2 regions of the Solibacillus sp. FSL R7-0668 genome follow, and region 2 is predicted to be linked to the other one. Evidence: riboswitches for the same ligand, from Rfam matches in the RefSeq annotation. Region 2 holds a riboswitch; the other holds the start of a gene.
What was found. Region 2 has a riboswitch for glycine ahead of gcvT (glycine cleavage system aminomethyltransferase GcvT). Riboswitches for the same ligand answer to the same signal wherever they lie in the genome.
Positions count from the first base shown of each region.

Region 1 (6,415 bases), 740 kb from region 2:
TACGCCAAATTTCAACAAAAGCTTACTTGCTGAATTATTAGATAATTTGACGTATTCATGTGAAGTGTGAAAGTTTTAAATATTCACTTTAGTATAGTGACATATGCTCTTATTATCGTTTATTTTTATCTTTTTAGACAAAAAATTATGTCGTTTATTATTGGAAATGAATCTTTTAGCATGATGTAGCGATAAGTTAATTCATTCTAGTATGTATCAATTAATCGTTTTACGTTATTATGATTAAAAAAAGGATTTATTTGTCATAGAAAGCAGGGGTTTATTATGGAAGTATCTTTTCGAAATATCAATATATTTGCACAAGTTGAGCGTGAAACGGAACTTTATCGTCATTATCAGCTCGATGAAGTGAAAGATCGCTACGATAGTAATTTTATTGAATTTTTATCCACTCCGACGTTATCCGAACTACAGGAAGCGATGAATTATTTACAGCATAAGCATGGCCAAAGTGGTCGCCAGTTTTTAAAGGCTGTCTTTCCGCAGGATGAAGATATCCCACTTGAATTGCATCAATATTTATTGACAAATCAATTTGAAATTGGCTGTTTAGAGATGTATGCTATTGAGCCGGAATTCTTTACGCGTGAATTGAGTCGCCCTGATGTGACAATTGAATTTGTGTCATCAAAAACAATGGAAGGCTATTTAGCAATTCATTATCAAGATGCGCAGCAGTGGGGAGAAGGCTATGCTCAAGCGAAACAGGCCATGTTAAAAAGAGATTTCGAACAAAAGCGAAAAGCTCAAATTGTCGCCCTGTTGAATGGACAAGTGATTGGCTCGGTAGATGTGATCGAATCAGCAAATACAGCAGAAATCGATAATTTATTCGTATTGCCAGCCTATCAAAAACAAGGCGTAGGTACGAAATTGCAACAATTTGTTATGAAGCAATATGTGGAAAAAACCATTATTTTAGTAGCCGATGGGGATGATACACCGCGCGAAATGTATACAAAACAAGGCTATACCTATATAGGCAAGCAATTGAATGCATTAAAAACTTCATTAGACTAGTAAATGTGCTTGAGATAACTTTAATTCTCAAGCATGTTTTAGTTATCAACAAACATGGGAAGTGTATGGAACGACGTAACTTTTTAGCGCTTCATGCGACTAATACATCACTAAAAAGGAGTTGATCAATTTTGAAGGGCCTCTACGTATTAATAAGTATATTGCTGGGAGCTTTTTTAGTAGGTTGTACAGAAAAGGAAAAAGCACCGGTTAAAGATGAAGAGACATCATCACCGATTGAACAGTCTGAAGATCCTAATAAACTGAATTACGAATTGCTTATACATTTGGAATTTATCCCGCATGAAGTGGGGTCTTCCATGACATTAATTCAAGATGAAAAGCTTTATCAAATTTGGGCAGAAATCTTCCAATTAGAAGATACACCTGTCATTGATTTTGCGACGGAAGAAGTTTTATTTATTACGGAATATTCAAATGGCTGTGGGTTAGTATTTGATTCGCTGACACAGCAGGAAGATACATTGTATGCAAAACTTGATTTCCCTGAGGAGATTCGTAAACAAGAAACAAAGGCATGTGAGGATATTGCAAAGCCTCATTCATTTGTCATCAAGCTTAAAAAAACAGGTGCGACAAAGGGGACATTAGAAGACCCATATGAAATACGTTTGGAAAACATAAATATAATACTTTAAATGGCAATGTTACACAGAAGATGGAAAAGTTATTCTCTGTGTAACATTTTTTTACGTGAAATAATGCTTTTCGTTGAGCAGAAAATGTTGAAAAATCAGTATATTTGCTAATTTTGTACTAGTCATTTGAGCTGGTATTGTTGTAAAAGTGAGAAATCACTGGTAGTATTAGTTATCGTACAATAATAGTATTGGCGCGAACAATTCTGTGGATGGAAGATGCCAGAAGCGAATTGTGTAATTAAATAGTATTAAGCAACGATCGCTGTGGATCATACTACAGGCGGGAGCAGTTTCTGGAGAGAGCGCATAGAGCGTCGCCGAAGGGTTCATAATCTCAGGCAAAAGGACAGAAGGGTAATGAGAGACGTTATTATTCTTACGTATACAGGGACTAGTCATTGAACTAGTCCCTTTTCTTTTCATTTTTTCGTAGAGGAAATACAAAATAAATGAATCGAGAGCCTCCAGTAGATATCGTAGCTTTTAACAATCGCGAAAATACCTATTATTTTTCGGATGCATTTAGCAGTACGTGAAGATCTATTATTTGGAGGAAATCGTCTTGGAACAACCAGAATTAAAGCGCGACCTTAAAAATCGCCATGTGCAATTGATTGCAATAGGCGGAACAATTGGAACAGGTTTATTTTTAGGGTCAGGGAAAGCAATCTCACTCGCAGGTCCATCCATTATTTTTGCCTACTTAATTGTAGGAATTGCATTGTTTTTTGTCATGCGAGCATTAGGGGAGTTATTACTTTCAAAAGGTGGCTATTCATCATTTACGGAATTCGCCACAGAATATTTAGGGGATTGGGCAGGCTATGTAACAGGCTGGACGTATTGGTTTTGCTGGATTATGACGGCAATGGCCGATATTATTGCGGTCGGTATGTATACACAGTATTGGTTTGATGTCCCACAATGGGTGCCAGCCATTATCTGTTTAATCGTGTTATTAGCATTGAATTTATTAACGGTTAAATTATTTGGTGAATTAGAGTTTTGGTTTGCCTTAATCAAAATTATTACGATTGTCGCATTAATCGTCATCGGGATTGTGTTATTAGTCATCGGGTTTGAAACAGATACAGGTAAGGTCGCCGTATCGAATCTTTGGGTGCATGGTGGATTATTCCCGAATGGTGCATTTGGCTTTTTAATGGCATTCCAAATGGTTGTCTTTGCCTTTGTAGGGGTAGAATTAGTAGGGGTCTCTGCAGCGGAAACAGCCAATCCACAAAAAAATATTCCTTCAGCTATTAACAAAATTCCAGTACGTATTTTATTATTCTACGTCGGTGCGTTATTTATTATTTTAACGATCAACCCATGGGATACATTGAATGCAGCAAGCTCCCCATTTGTGCAAGTGTTTGCGTTAGTTGGAATACCGATTGCGGCTGGTTTAATTAATTTTGTTGTGCTAACTTCCGCAGCATCAGCAGGTAACAGTGGATTATTCTCGACAAGCCGTATGTTATTTAGTTTAGGAAAAAATAAGCAGGCACCAAAACCATTTGCGAAGCTTAATAAAAATCACGTGCCTCAAAATGGTTTAGTCGTATCTGCAGTAGTTGTATCAGTTGGTGCATTATTAAGCTATTTAATGCCAGAGAATGCATTTAACGTCGTGACAACAATAAGTGCGATTTGTTTTATTTGGGTATGGAGCATTATTTTGATTTCACATATTATCTATAAAAAACGCCACCCAGAATTACATCAAACGTCGATTTTTAAAGCACCATTAACGCCATTTGTGAACTATGTCGTTTTAGCGTTCTTTGCGTTTTTATTAGTCGTAATGGCTATTTCTGAAGAAACGCGCACAGCATTGTTATTAACACCGCTTTGGTTTGTTATGTTATTTGTAATTTACTTTATGCGTAAAAAATAAATTTAAGGATTGTCCTAGAAAATAAATAGGGCAATCCTTTTTTTAGAGCACATCTTTTAACATTTGAATGAATAAAAAGAAAAACAACACCGGCAACACCATTTGAATCCATCTTGATTTTAAATAAGGTGCGATTTTTAAGGCGAGCTGTGTTCCTACAATCGAGCCAATTGTAATGGGAACGGCGATGATTATGTCAAATACTCCGTATAACAAGTAAAAGAAAAATGCACTCATACAGCTTGAAAACATCATAAAACGTGTCAGCTGCACGGCTTTTAAATAGGGATAATTAGCTTTTAAAAAATACGAAATATTCATTGATCCAGAGCCTGGCCCTATTGCCCCGTCATACATACCAATGAAAAATGGTGGAAGGCGAGAAATTTTTTTGGTGACAGAAGAATCTGCAATTTCCATCCGCTTAAATTGTTGCTTTAGCACGATTAAAAAGGCAAATGCTAAAATAATACAAGCGATAATATTGAGTGTGTTTTCGCTAATGTTAGCTGAGATAAATGCCCCAACGACACCACCAATCGCAGCAACCATCATAAATGGAAACATTGTTTTTAACTTAATTTGTCCTTTTATTAGTAACGACAGTACACTGACAAAAGAAGAAACACCCGTTGCAAATTTATTTACCGCTATCGTAGTATGAATGGGCACGCCAACCATCAACATCGCAGGAAGCAATATAAAACCTGCTGCCCCAAGCAATACCCCAAAAATAGCCGCTATAGCCCCTATTACAAAAAGTACAAAACTATGGAATGTGAACCATTGTTCCATGATAAATTGCATGTCAATCACCTCTCTAACAAAGGTACAGTTTCTCATAAAATAAATCTAATATATAATTATTGAAGAATCATAAAAAATATTTATAGGAGATACGTGATATGAATATTCATGCCTACCGAATTTTTATGAAAGTAGCAAAACATAAAAGCGTCACACTCGCAGCGCAAGATTTAACGATGACCCAACCAGCAGTAACGATTCAGCTTCGCAATTTAGAGCGAGAATTACAAATGAAGCTTATTCAAACAAGGGGGCGTGGAATCGAATTGACGCTTGAAGGTGAATTTGTCTATAAACAGGGGTTGCGGTTATTTCAGCTTGAAGAGGAAATTGAACATAAAATTTTGCGAATGGCACATATGACAGAGACGAATCGAATCGCAACATCCTATATTCCGATGCATTATATGCTTCCTGAAATGATTGCTAAGTACAAACAGCATAAGCCACTTGCTGAATTTACAATCGAACTGAGTAACGTGAAAACGGTTGTGCAAAAAGTGATGAATTATGAAGCAGACTATGGTTTTGTTGTGCAAAGTGAAGAGGAAGAAATGGACTTACAATATGAAAAATTAAATGAAATCGATTTTGGCATAGTCGTACATCCAACACATCACTTAGCTAATAAAACGGTAACACTACAAGCATTATCCGACGAAACGTTTATTTATCGGGAAAAGGGAAGTTCAACGAGAGATTTGTTAGAAGCGGTATTTTATGCGAATGATTGTCCGCTACCAAAGAAGGGATTGCAACTACAGGGGTTATTCGAATCGATTCGGGTGGTACAGTCCGGCTATGGTATGATTTTGGCACCTAATTTGAGTGTAGAGCCTTTAATTGAACAGCAACAATTAGCAAGCATTACGATTAAAGGTATACAAATCAAACAAAGCCTCTATCTTTGCATACGCAAAAATGAATTGGAAACCTATCCATTCGTAGATTTCGTTTTAGGAAAAATGAAAAGCGGAAAATAATTGTCCAGTTTTTCGCTCGAAATAGACTGATTTTGATTGATTGTGATGGAATGCTACTGAATCGCAAAATATACGCAAAAAAATGTTTTTTCGGCTATCGAAATTACTGATATGATGGTAACAGTTTTGTTACAGAGAGTCGTAACAATTTTGCATTTTGTTTCATTCCAAAGGAGTTTTATCGATGAGTATAAAAAAAGCAAATTTCTTATTAGTGCTCGTTACGGTAGCGTGGGGGGCTTCGTATTTATTTACAAAAACAGCTGTGAAGGAGCTAGAGCCATTTACATTAATTGCCTACCGTTTTTTACTAGCATTTTTCATAACGGCAATAATCTTTTGGAAGCGTATTAAACAAGTAAATCGACAGACCATTTGGGCAAGTAGCTTGCTTGGCTTTGTCATGGCCGTCGTTTGTATTTTATTTGCCTATGCGCTGAGAATTACTGAAGCTTCAGTTGCTGGATTTTTAATAGCGACGACGGTTATTATTGTGCCATTATTAATGATCGGTATTACTCGGAAATTGCCAACTCGACAAGTCGTAACGGGTGGAATCATTACCTTAGCGGGTCTAGCGCTTTTTTCATTAAAGGGCTCGTTTTCGATTAGCTTTGGCATGGCGCTTTGCTTAATTACCGCATTTTTATATGCTGTACATATTATTTTAAATAATCATTTTGTTCAACAGCATGATAGTTTACAGCTTGGTGTGTTTCAATTATTCTTCACCGGTTTCTTTAGTTTAATTGGCGCGGTGTTTACGGAGCCGATTGTGTTTCCGCAAACTGTAAATGGATGGAGCTCGCTATTTATGCTGGCCATTTTTTGTTCGGCCTTTGCTATTATCTTGCAGTCTATTGCCCAAAAGCATACGAATGCCGTCTCAACAGGGTTCATTTTTCATTGGAGCCAATCTTCGCGGCCATGTTTGGGTTTATATTTTTAAGTGAGCGAATGGATTCACAAGAAATGCTAGGGGCTCTCTTTATTTTTGCAGGTGTGTTAGCAGCGAACTATAC
Region 1 covers NZ_JBBOUU010000001.1:1,707,420-1,713,834, forward strand. The annotation lists gene MKX47_RS08290 (GNAT family N-acetyltransferase) at 286-1,041, shown strand; gene MKX47_RS08295 (dehydrogenase) at 1,173-1,700, shown strand; glycine riboswitch at 1,987-2,063, shown strand; gene MKX47_RS08300 (amino acid permease) at 2,266-3,603, shown strand; gene MKX47_RS08305 (sulfite exporter TauE/SafE family protein) at 3,646-4,410, opposite strand; gene MKX47_RS08310 (LysR family transcriptional regulator) at 4,509-5,393, shown strand; partial or broken gene MKX47_RS08315 (DMT family transporter) at 5,578-6,415, shown strand, end outside.
Region 1: it holds a riboswitch for glycine, as region 2 does, so the genes downstream of both, MKX47_RS08300 (amino acid permease) here and gcvT (glycine cleavage system aminomethyltransferase GcvT) in region 2, are expected to answer to the same signal.

Region 2 (6,415 bases):
AGTGGTCTTGTTTTATTTGATTTAAAACCTTATATTGTAAATTAATAATATAAGGGGTGAATGAGATGAAAAAGAAAGTACAAGAAGAACCACAAGAAGATATTCTGTCAGGGATAGTAGGATTAGTATTTTTAGCAGGAGTAATTATTTTCGAAATTGGTTTGTACGTCGAGTTTGCTAAAGATGGATCGCCGTGGTTCATGATGATTTTCGTAAGTGCCATTTATTCGATGGTCTCACTCGCGGTAGTTGGTGGTTTAAGTATTCTCGGACCTATTGGTATGATATTAGGTATTATACTAACAGTTGGTGGATTATTCGTGTTTGGTATCGGCTCTATTATATCGTAAAACAACAAAGGACTACCTATATAAATGGTAGTCCCTTTTGACACTTATTGAAATGTTTTAGAAGAAAAACTTATAAATTTACTGTTTTAATATTGATCACGATCCCAAATGTGTCCAAGCATTTTGCGTCGATTGATAAGAAGGGCTGTGACTCCTATGTGTTAATGCTTAATGGTCAAATTGAAGCCTATCGAATTAATGAAGGGAAGTATCCGACTGGCTTTCAGGAGTTATTTGATAAGGACTATATTACAGAAGAAGCACCTAAATGCCCTGATAATACAGAAATCAGCTTCGGTGACCATATTGCATTTGTTTCAGAAAAACAGGAATCGAAACCGAAGTCGCAAACAGACCAATGAAGAATCACTTAATAAACGAGAGGGGCTTCACATTAATCGAAATGCTAGTTGTTTTAGCAATTTTTACCGTTATTTGTTCCACGGTCGTGATTTTCACAACCGAAAAATTAACGAACTATACAAACGAGCAATTTATTGACCAAACGGAACTGCTAATTCGCTTAGCGCAGGTAAAGGCTATTGAGACCAAATCAAATTACGAATTTAGCGTATTTAATTGCCGTGAAATAAAGGTCAGAAACTTTTCGAATCGTCAGGAAATCCTTTATGATCAAGTATTACCAGAGGGCATTGAGATTTTTTTATCAACAACAAATTCAAAAATCATTTTTAATAATAATGGAAATATTCGTAGTAGTGGTTCCATTATGTATCATTTTAATGATTATGCATATCGCTTCACAATTAATATGGGCAAAGGGAGGCATATATTGAAAGATGTTATTGAAAAATCAGACCGGCTTAACTCTTGTGGATACGCTGCTAGCGGTAGTCATCTTGTTCTTTCTAACGGGCACAATAATCCCGCTGACCTTTAATATGGAGCAAAGGATTATCGTTCAGCAAAAGCAGGCATATGCGGCAGAGGTAGCCTTCAATGCTGCTTTAAAATACAAGCGCTATGAGGAAATTTCAGGTGAGCAGCAAATAAATGAAACATTGTATACATGGATTTATAGCGAAGGGCAAATTTGTGTAACCTATGAGCTAAATGGAGTGATAAAGGAGAGATGTATTTAATTTCTAAAATCAAAAATGAGCGTGGCTTCACGTTACTAGAAAGCTTGTTTCATTTAGCTGTGCTCCTAATATTTGCTTCGATTAGTCTATTAATTATTATTTGGCTACGTGAACTTCAAAATATTCATCATATCAAGCAAGATGTGAATTGGGAACTTTTTGTTTATGATGTGCACCAATATAATGAAAATTCATTATCGGGTGAAATGGTGTCGCCAAAAATATTAATGTTTGAGGCAGCGAATGATCCAGAGAATCGCGCATTTTTTATTGAACAGCCCCATAATCATGTACGTAAACGTTCTAATAAAGGGGGGAATGAAATTATGCTTCCTAATGTGCAAAGCTTCCAATATCAACAAGTCGGAAATGAGATTATTATGAAAGTTGTGACAGAAGATGGGAAATTACGAGAAAGGGTTATTGTTCGTCCGTTACCTCGTGAATGAACGAGGTTTTTTGTTTCTTTTAGCCGTTTTTTTGCTATTTATTGTTACAGGAGCTGCTTTATTCTATACAAATACATTTTCTAATCAAATTCAGATATATAATTCATTGGAATCTATTTACGTTCGTGCTACGATAAATATATTAAATAGTGAGTAAAATTAGATGGAGTAGTCGTAATTAGAAGAAGGTGAATGGCATGCGAAAAATATATTTAGTAGGATTTATGGGTTGCGGAAAGAGTGCCATAGGTAGACGTTTAAGTTATTACTTAAAAATGCCGTATTATGATATGGATCATGAAATCGTGCGACAGCAGGGGATGTCGATTCCTGAGCTATTTGAAAAATATGGTGAAGCACGATTCCGCGAAATTGAAACAGAGTTTTTACGAAATTTTCGTGATGAAGCATGCATTATTGCGACTGGTGGTGGCGTGGCGGTCAATGAAGTAAACCGCAAAATTATGCGTCGCTCAGGTTTAGTATTTTTTTTGGATGCAAAATTTGAAGATATTTATATGCGAATCCGTCATGATAAAAATCGTCCGATTGTTCAAAAATCTACTGAGCAAGAATTAGAGGAACTGTATAATAACAGACGGAAATACTATCGTGAGGCAGGCCATATTCAAGTTTTAACTGCGGGTCGTACATTACGCCAAGTTGTTGAGTATATCGCGTTCCAAGTAAATCGTCTGAAAGGCGAATGAAAATTAATTTTATTAAAAAAATGTTCGTCTTTTAACTTAATTTAAAAAAAGATTGCGTTTATATAGTGTTCAATGTTAGGATATTGCTGAGAGTAATCTTAATGTATAATTGAATTATAGTGAACGCGGATGATGATACGGGGAGAGAACGTGAAGTCACGTCGCCGAAGGAGCAAATAGCAAGGGCTATGAATCTCTCAGGCAAAAAGACTCGTATTGGACGCAACTCTGGAGAGCGCTGTATTAGTACAATGCAGCCACCAAAGGGGAAAGCCAATTGTGTGAACAGAATTCAACAATCGGTGTAACTTTCAGGTGCAAGGACAGAGAATCTCTTATCTAAGGGGTTCGTCTGTCTTTTTTTTGTGGTATAAAATAGCGAATGTTACGAGCCACAGGAAAAACATTATTTTGGCACCAAAAGTGTTTTTCCATGAGGTTTAAAATGAATGAACCTAGCAAAAATACATAACAATAAGGAGGACTTGAACATGACAAATGAGTTAAAAAGAACACCGCTTTTCGATGAATATGCAAAATATGGTGGTAAAACAATTGATTTTGGTGGCTGGGCATTACCTGTTCAATTTTCATCAATTAAAGAAGAACATGATGCCGTTCGAAATCGCGCAGGGCTTTTTGATGTATCGCATATGGGTGAAATTTTTGTAGAAGGACCAGATGCGCTAAACTATTTACAAAAAATGCTATCAAATGATATTTCAAAAATTGCAATTGGTGGTGCGCAATATAGTGCGCTTTGCTATGAAAACGGTGGCGTTGTCGATGATTTATTAACATACCGTTTAGCAGACAATCGCTATTTACTTTGCGTCAACGCAGCGAATACTGAAAAAGACTTCGAATGGTTGCAACAACATGTTGAAGGTGACGTTACCGTAACAAATGCATCTGATGACTATGCTCAAATTGCATTGCAAGGTCCTTTAGCTGAAGAGGTTTTACAAACGTTAACGGATACTGATTTAACAACGATTAAGTATTTCCATTTCCAAGAGAACGTTCTAGTTGGCGGCCATGCCGTGCTTGTATCTCGCTCTGGTTATACTGGGGAAGACGGCTTTGAAATTTACGGTACACCGGCAGCTATCACAGATCTGTGGAACAAAATATTAGATGCTGGTAAAGATAAGGGTGTTGTAGCAGCAGGCTTAGGTGCTCGTGATACATTACGCTTTGAATCTTGCTTACCACTTTATGGTCAAGAATTATCAAAAGATATTACACCACTTGAAGCAGGTATCGGCTTTGCAGTGAAATTAACGAAAGATCCACAATTTATCGGTCAGCAAGCATTAATCGATTTAAAGGAACAAGGGTTGCCACGTAAGTCAGTAGGGATCGAAATGATTGATAAAGGGATTCCACGTCATGACTATAAAGTCTTTAAAGACGGTGTAGAAATCGGTATCGTGACAACGGGTACACAATCACCTATGACAAAACGCAATATCGGTTTAGCTTTAATTGACGCAAAATTTGCAGAAGTCGGAAATGAAATAGAAGTTGAAATTCGTGGAAAACTTGCAAAAGCGCAAATTGTGAAAAAGCCATTTTATAAACGTTCATAAATACCATTTCGTGCTAAAATAGCGCGGAATCGTCTATTTTCTTAGGTGGATTTTAACGAAAATGTATATGCTCCAATCCACCAAATTAAACTTTTGAAAAGAGGGTTATGTAATGAAACATCGTTATTTACCAATGACAGAACTTGATCAGCAAGAAATGTTAGCAACGATTGGTGTTGCGACAATCGATGAGCTTTTCGCAGACATTCCAGAAAAAGTACGTTTTAAAGGGCAATACAATATTAAAGCAGCGAAATCGGAAGCTGCTTTAATGAAAGAGCTAGCACAATTAGCAGCCAAAAACAAAGATACAGCGACAAATGTATCATTCCTTGGTGCGGGGGTATACAACCACTACAAACCAATTATCGTAGACCATGTCATTTCACGTTCAGAATTCTATACAGCCTACACACCATACCAACCTGAAATTTCTCAAGGGGAATTACAAGCGATTTTTGAATTCCAAACAATGATTGCTGAATTAACAGGGATGGATTTAGCGAACTCTTCTATGTATGATGGCGGTACAGCTTTAGCAGAAGCAGGTATGCTAGCGGCAGGTCATACACGTCGAAAAAAATTATTAGTTTCTGGTGCCGTACACCCTGAATATAAAGACGTTGTGGCGACTTATGCCTATGGTCAATCAATCGAAATCATTACAATCCCAACAAAAGACGGTGTAACAGATATCGAAGCATTAAAGGGCTTAGTTGATGATCAAACGGCTGGTGTTATCGTTCAATATCCAAACTTCTTTGGTCAAGTGGAGAACTTACAGCCATTAGCGGATATTACGCATGATGCCAAAGGGTTATTCATCGTTTCTTCTAACCCATTAGCACTTGGGATATTAACACCTCCAGGTAAATTAGGTGCAGACATTACAGTTGGTGATGCACAAGTCTTTGGTATTGCTGAAGCATTCGGTGGTCCCCACTGTGGTTTCTTCGCCGTGACAAACAAATTAATGCGTAAAGTGCCAGGACGTTTAGTTGGTGAGACAGTTGACCAAGATGGCCGTCGTGGTTATGTATTAACATTGCAAGCACGTGAGCAGCATATCCGTCGTGACAAAGCGACTTCTAACATCTGTTCGAACCAAGCATTACTGGCATTAGCAGCTTCTGTGGCAATGACAGCACTTGGTAAACAAGGTGTACAGGAAATGGCGAAGCAAAACATCGTGAAAACACGCTATGCGAAAAATGCATTTGAAGCGGCTGGCTTTGAAGTCGTTTATCAAGGTGCACATTTTAACGAAATCGTTGTGAAAACAACTGCAAGCGTTACAGATATCAATAAAAAGTTAATTGAAAAGGGCATTATCGGTGGTTTCGATTTAGGACGCGTTTACCCAGAATTAGCAAACCATGCGTTAATCGCTGTTACAGAGATTCGTACGAAAGAAGAAATTGATGCACTAGTTGCGGAGATGGGGGCTTACAATGCTTAACGAAAACCAATCACTTATTTTTGAAATTACAAAACCAGGTCGCGTTGGCTATAATTTAGAAGCGTTAGATGTACCTGATTTCGACCTAACAGAACTATTACCAGCAGAATTAGTGCGTACGGAAGTAGCGGAATTACCAGAAGTATCTGAATTAGATATTATGCGTCACTACACAGCACTTTCACGTCGTAACCACGGTGTAGACTCAGGCTTCTACCCATTAGGTTCTTGTACGATGAAATACAATCCAAAAATTAACGAAGCGGTTGCACGTTATTCTGGCTTCGCGAACCTCCACCCATTACAAGACGAGTCAACAGCTCAAGGGGCAATGGAATTATTATATGATTTACAAACTTCATTAGAAGAAATTACAGGTATGGATGAAGTAACATTACAACCTGCAGCAGGTGCGCATGGTGAGTGGACAGCACTAATGATGATTCGTGCATTCCACGAAGCAAATGGTGAAGGCCACCGTAACAAAGTCATCGTACCGGACTCAGCTCATGGTACAAACCCAGCCTCTGCTTCTGTTGCAGGCTTTGAAACAATTACAATCAAATCTGGTGAAGACGGCTTAGTTGACTTAGATGATTTACGTCGCGTTGTTGGTGAAGATACAGCAGCACTTATGTTAACAAATCCGAATACACTTGGTTTATTTGAAGAAAACATTATCGAAATGGCTGAAATCGTACACAGTGTTGGCGGTAAAGTGTACTATGATGGCGCAAACTTAAATGCGGTAA
Region 2 covers NZ_JBBOUU010000001.1:2,446,927-2,453,341, reverse strand. The annotation lists gene MKX47_RS12175 (hypothetical protein) at 66-350, shown strand; gene MKX47_RS12170 (competence type IV pilus major pilin ComGC) at 461-712, shown strand; gene comGD (competence type IV pilus minor pilin ComGD) at 709-1,251, shown strand; gene MKX47_RS12160 (hypothetical protein) at 1,253-1,453, shown strand; gene comGF (competence type IV pilus minor pilin ComGF) at 1,444-1,902, shown strand; gene MKX47_RS12150 (shikimate kinase) at 2,100-2,612, shown strand; glycine riboswitch at 2,742-2,835, shown strand; glycine riboswitch at 2,839-2,941, shown strand; gene gcvT (glycine cleavage system aminomethyltransferase GcvT) at 3,104-4,204, shown strand; gene gcvPA (aminomethyl-transferring glycine dehydrogenase subunit GcvPA) at 4,317-5,663, shown strand; gene gcvPB (aminomethyl-transferring glycine dehydrogenase subunit GcvPB) at 5,656-6,415, shown strand, end outside.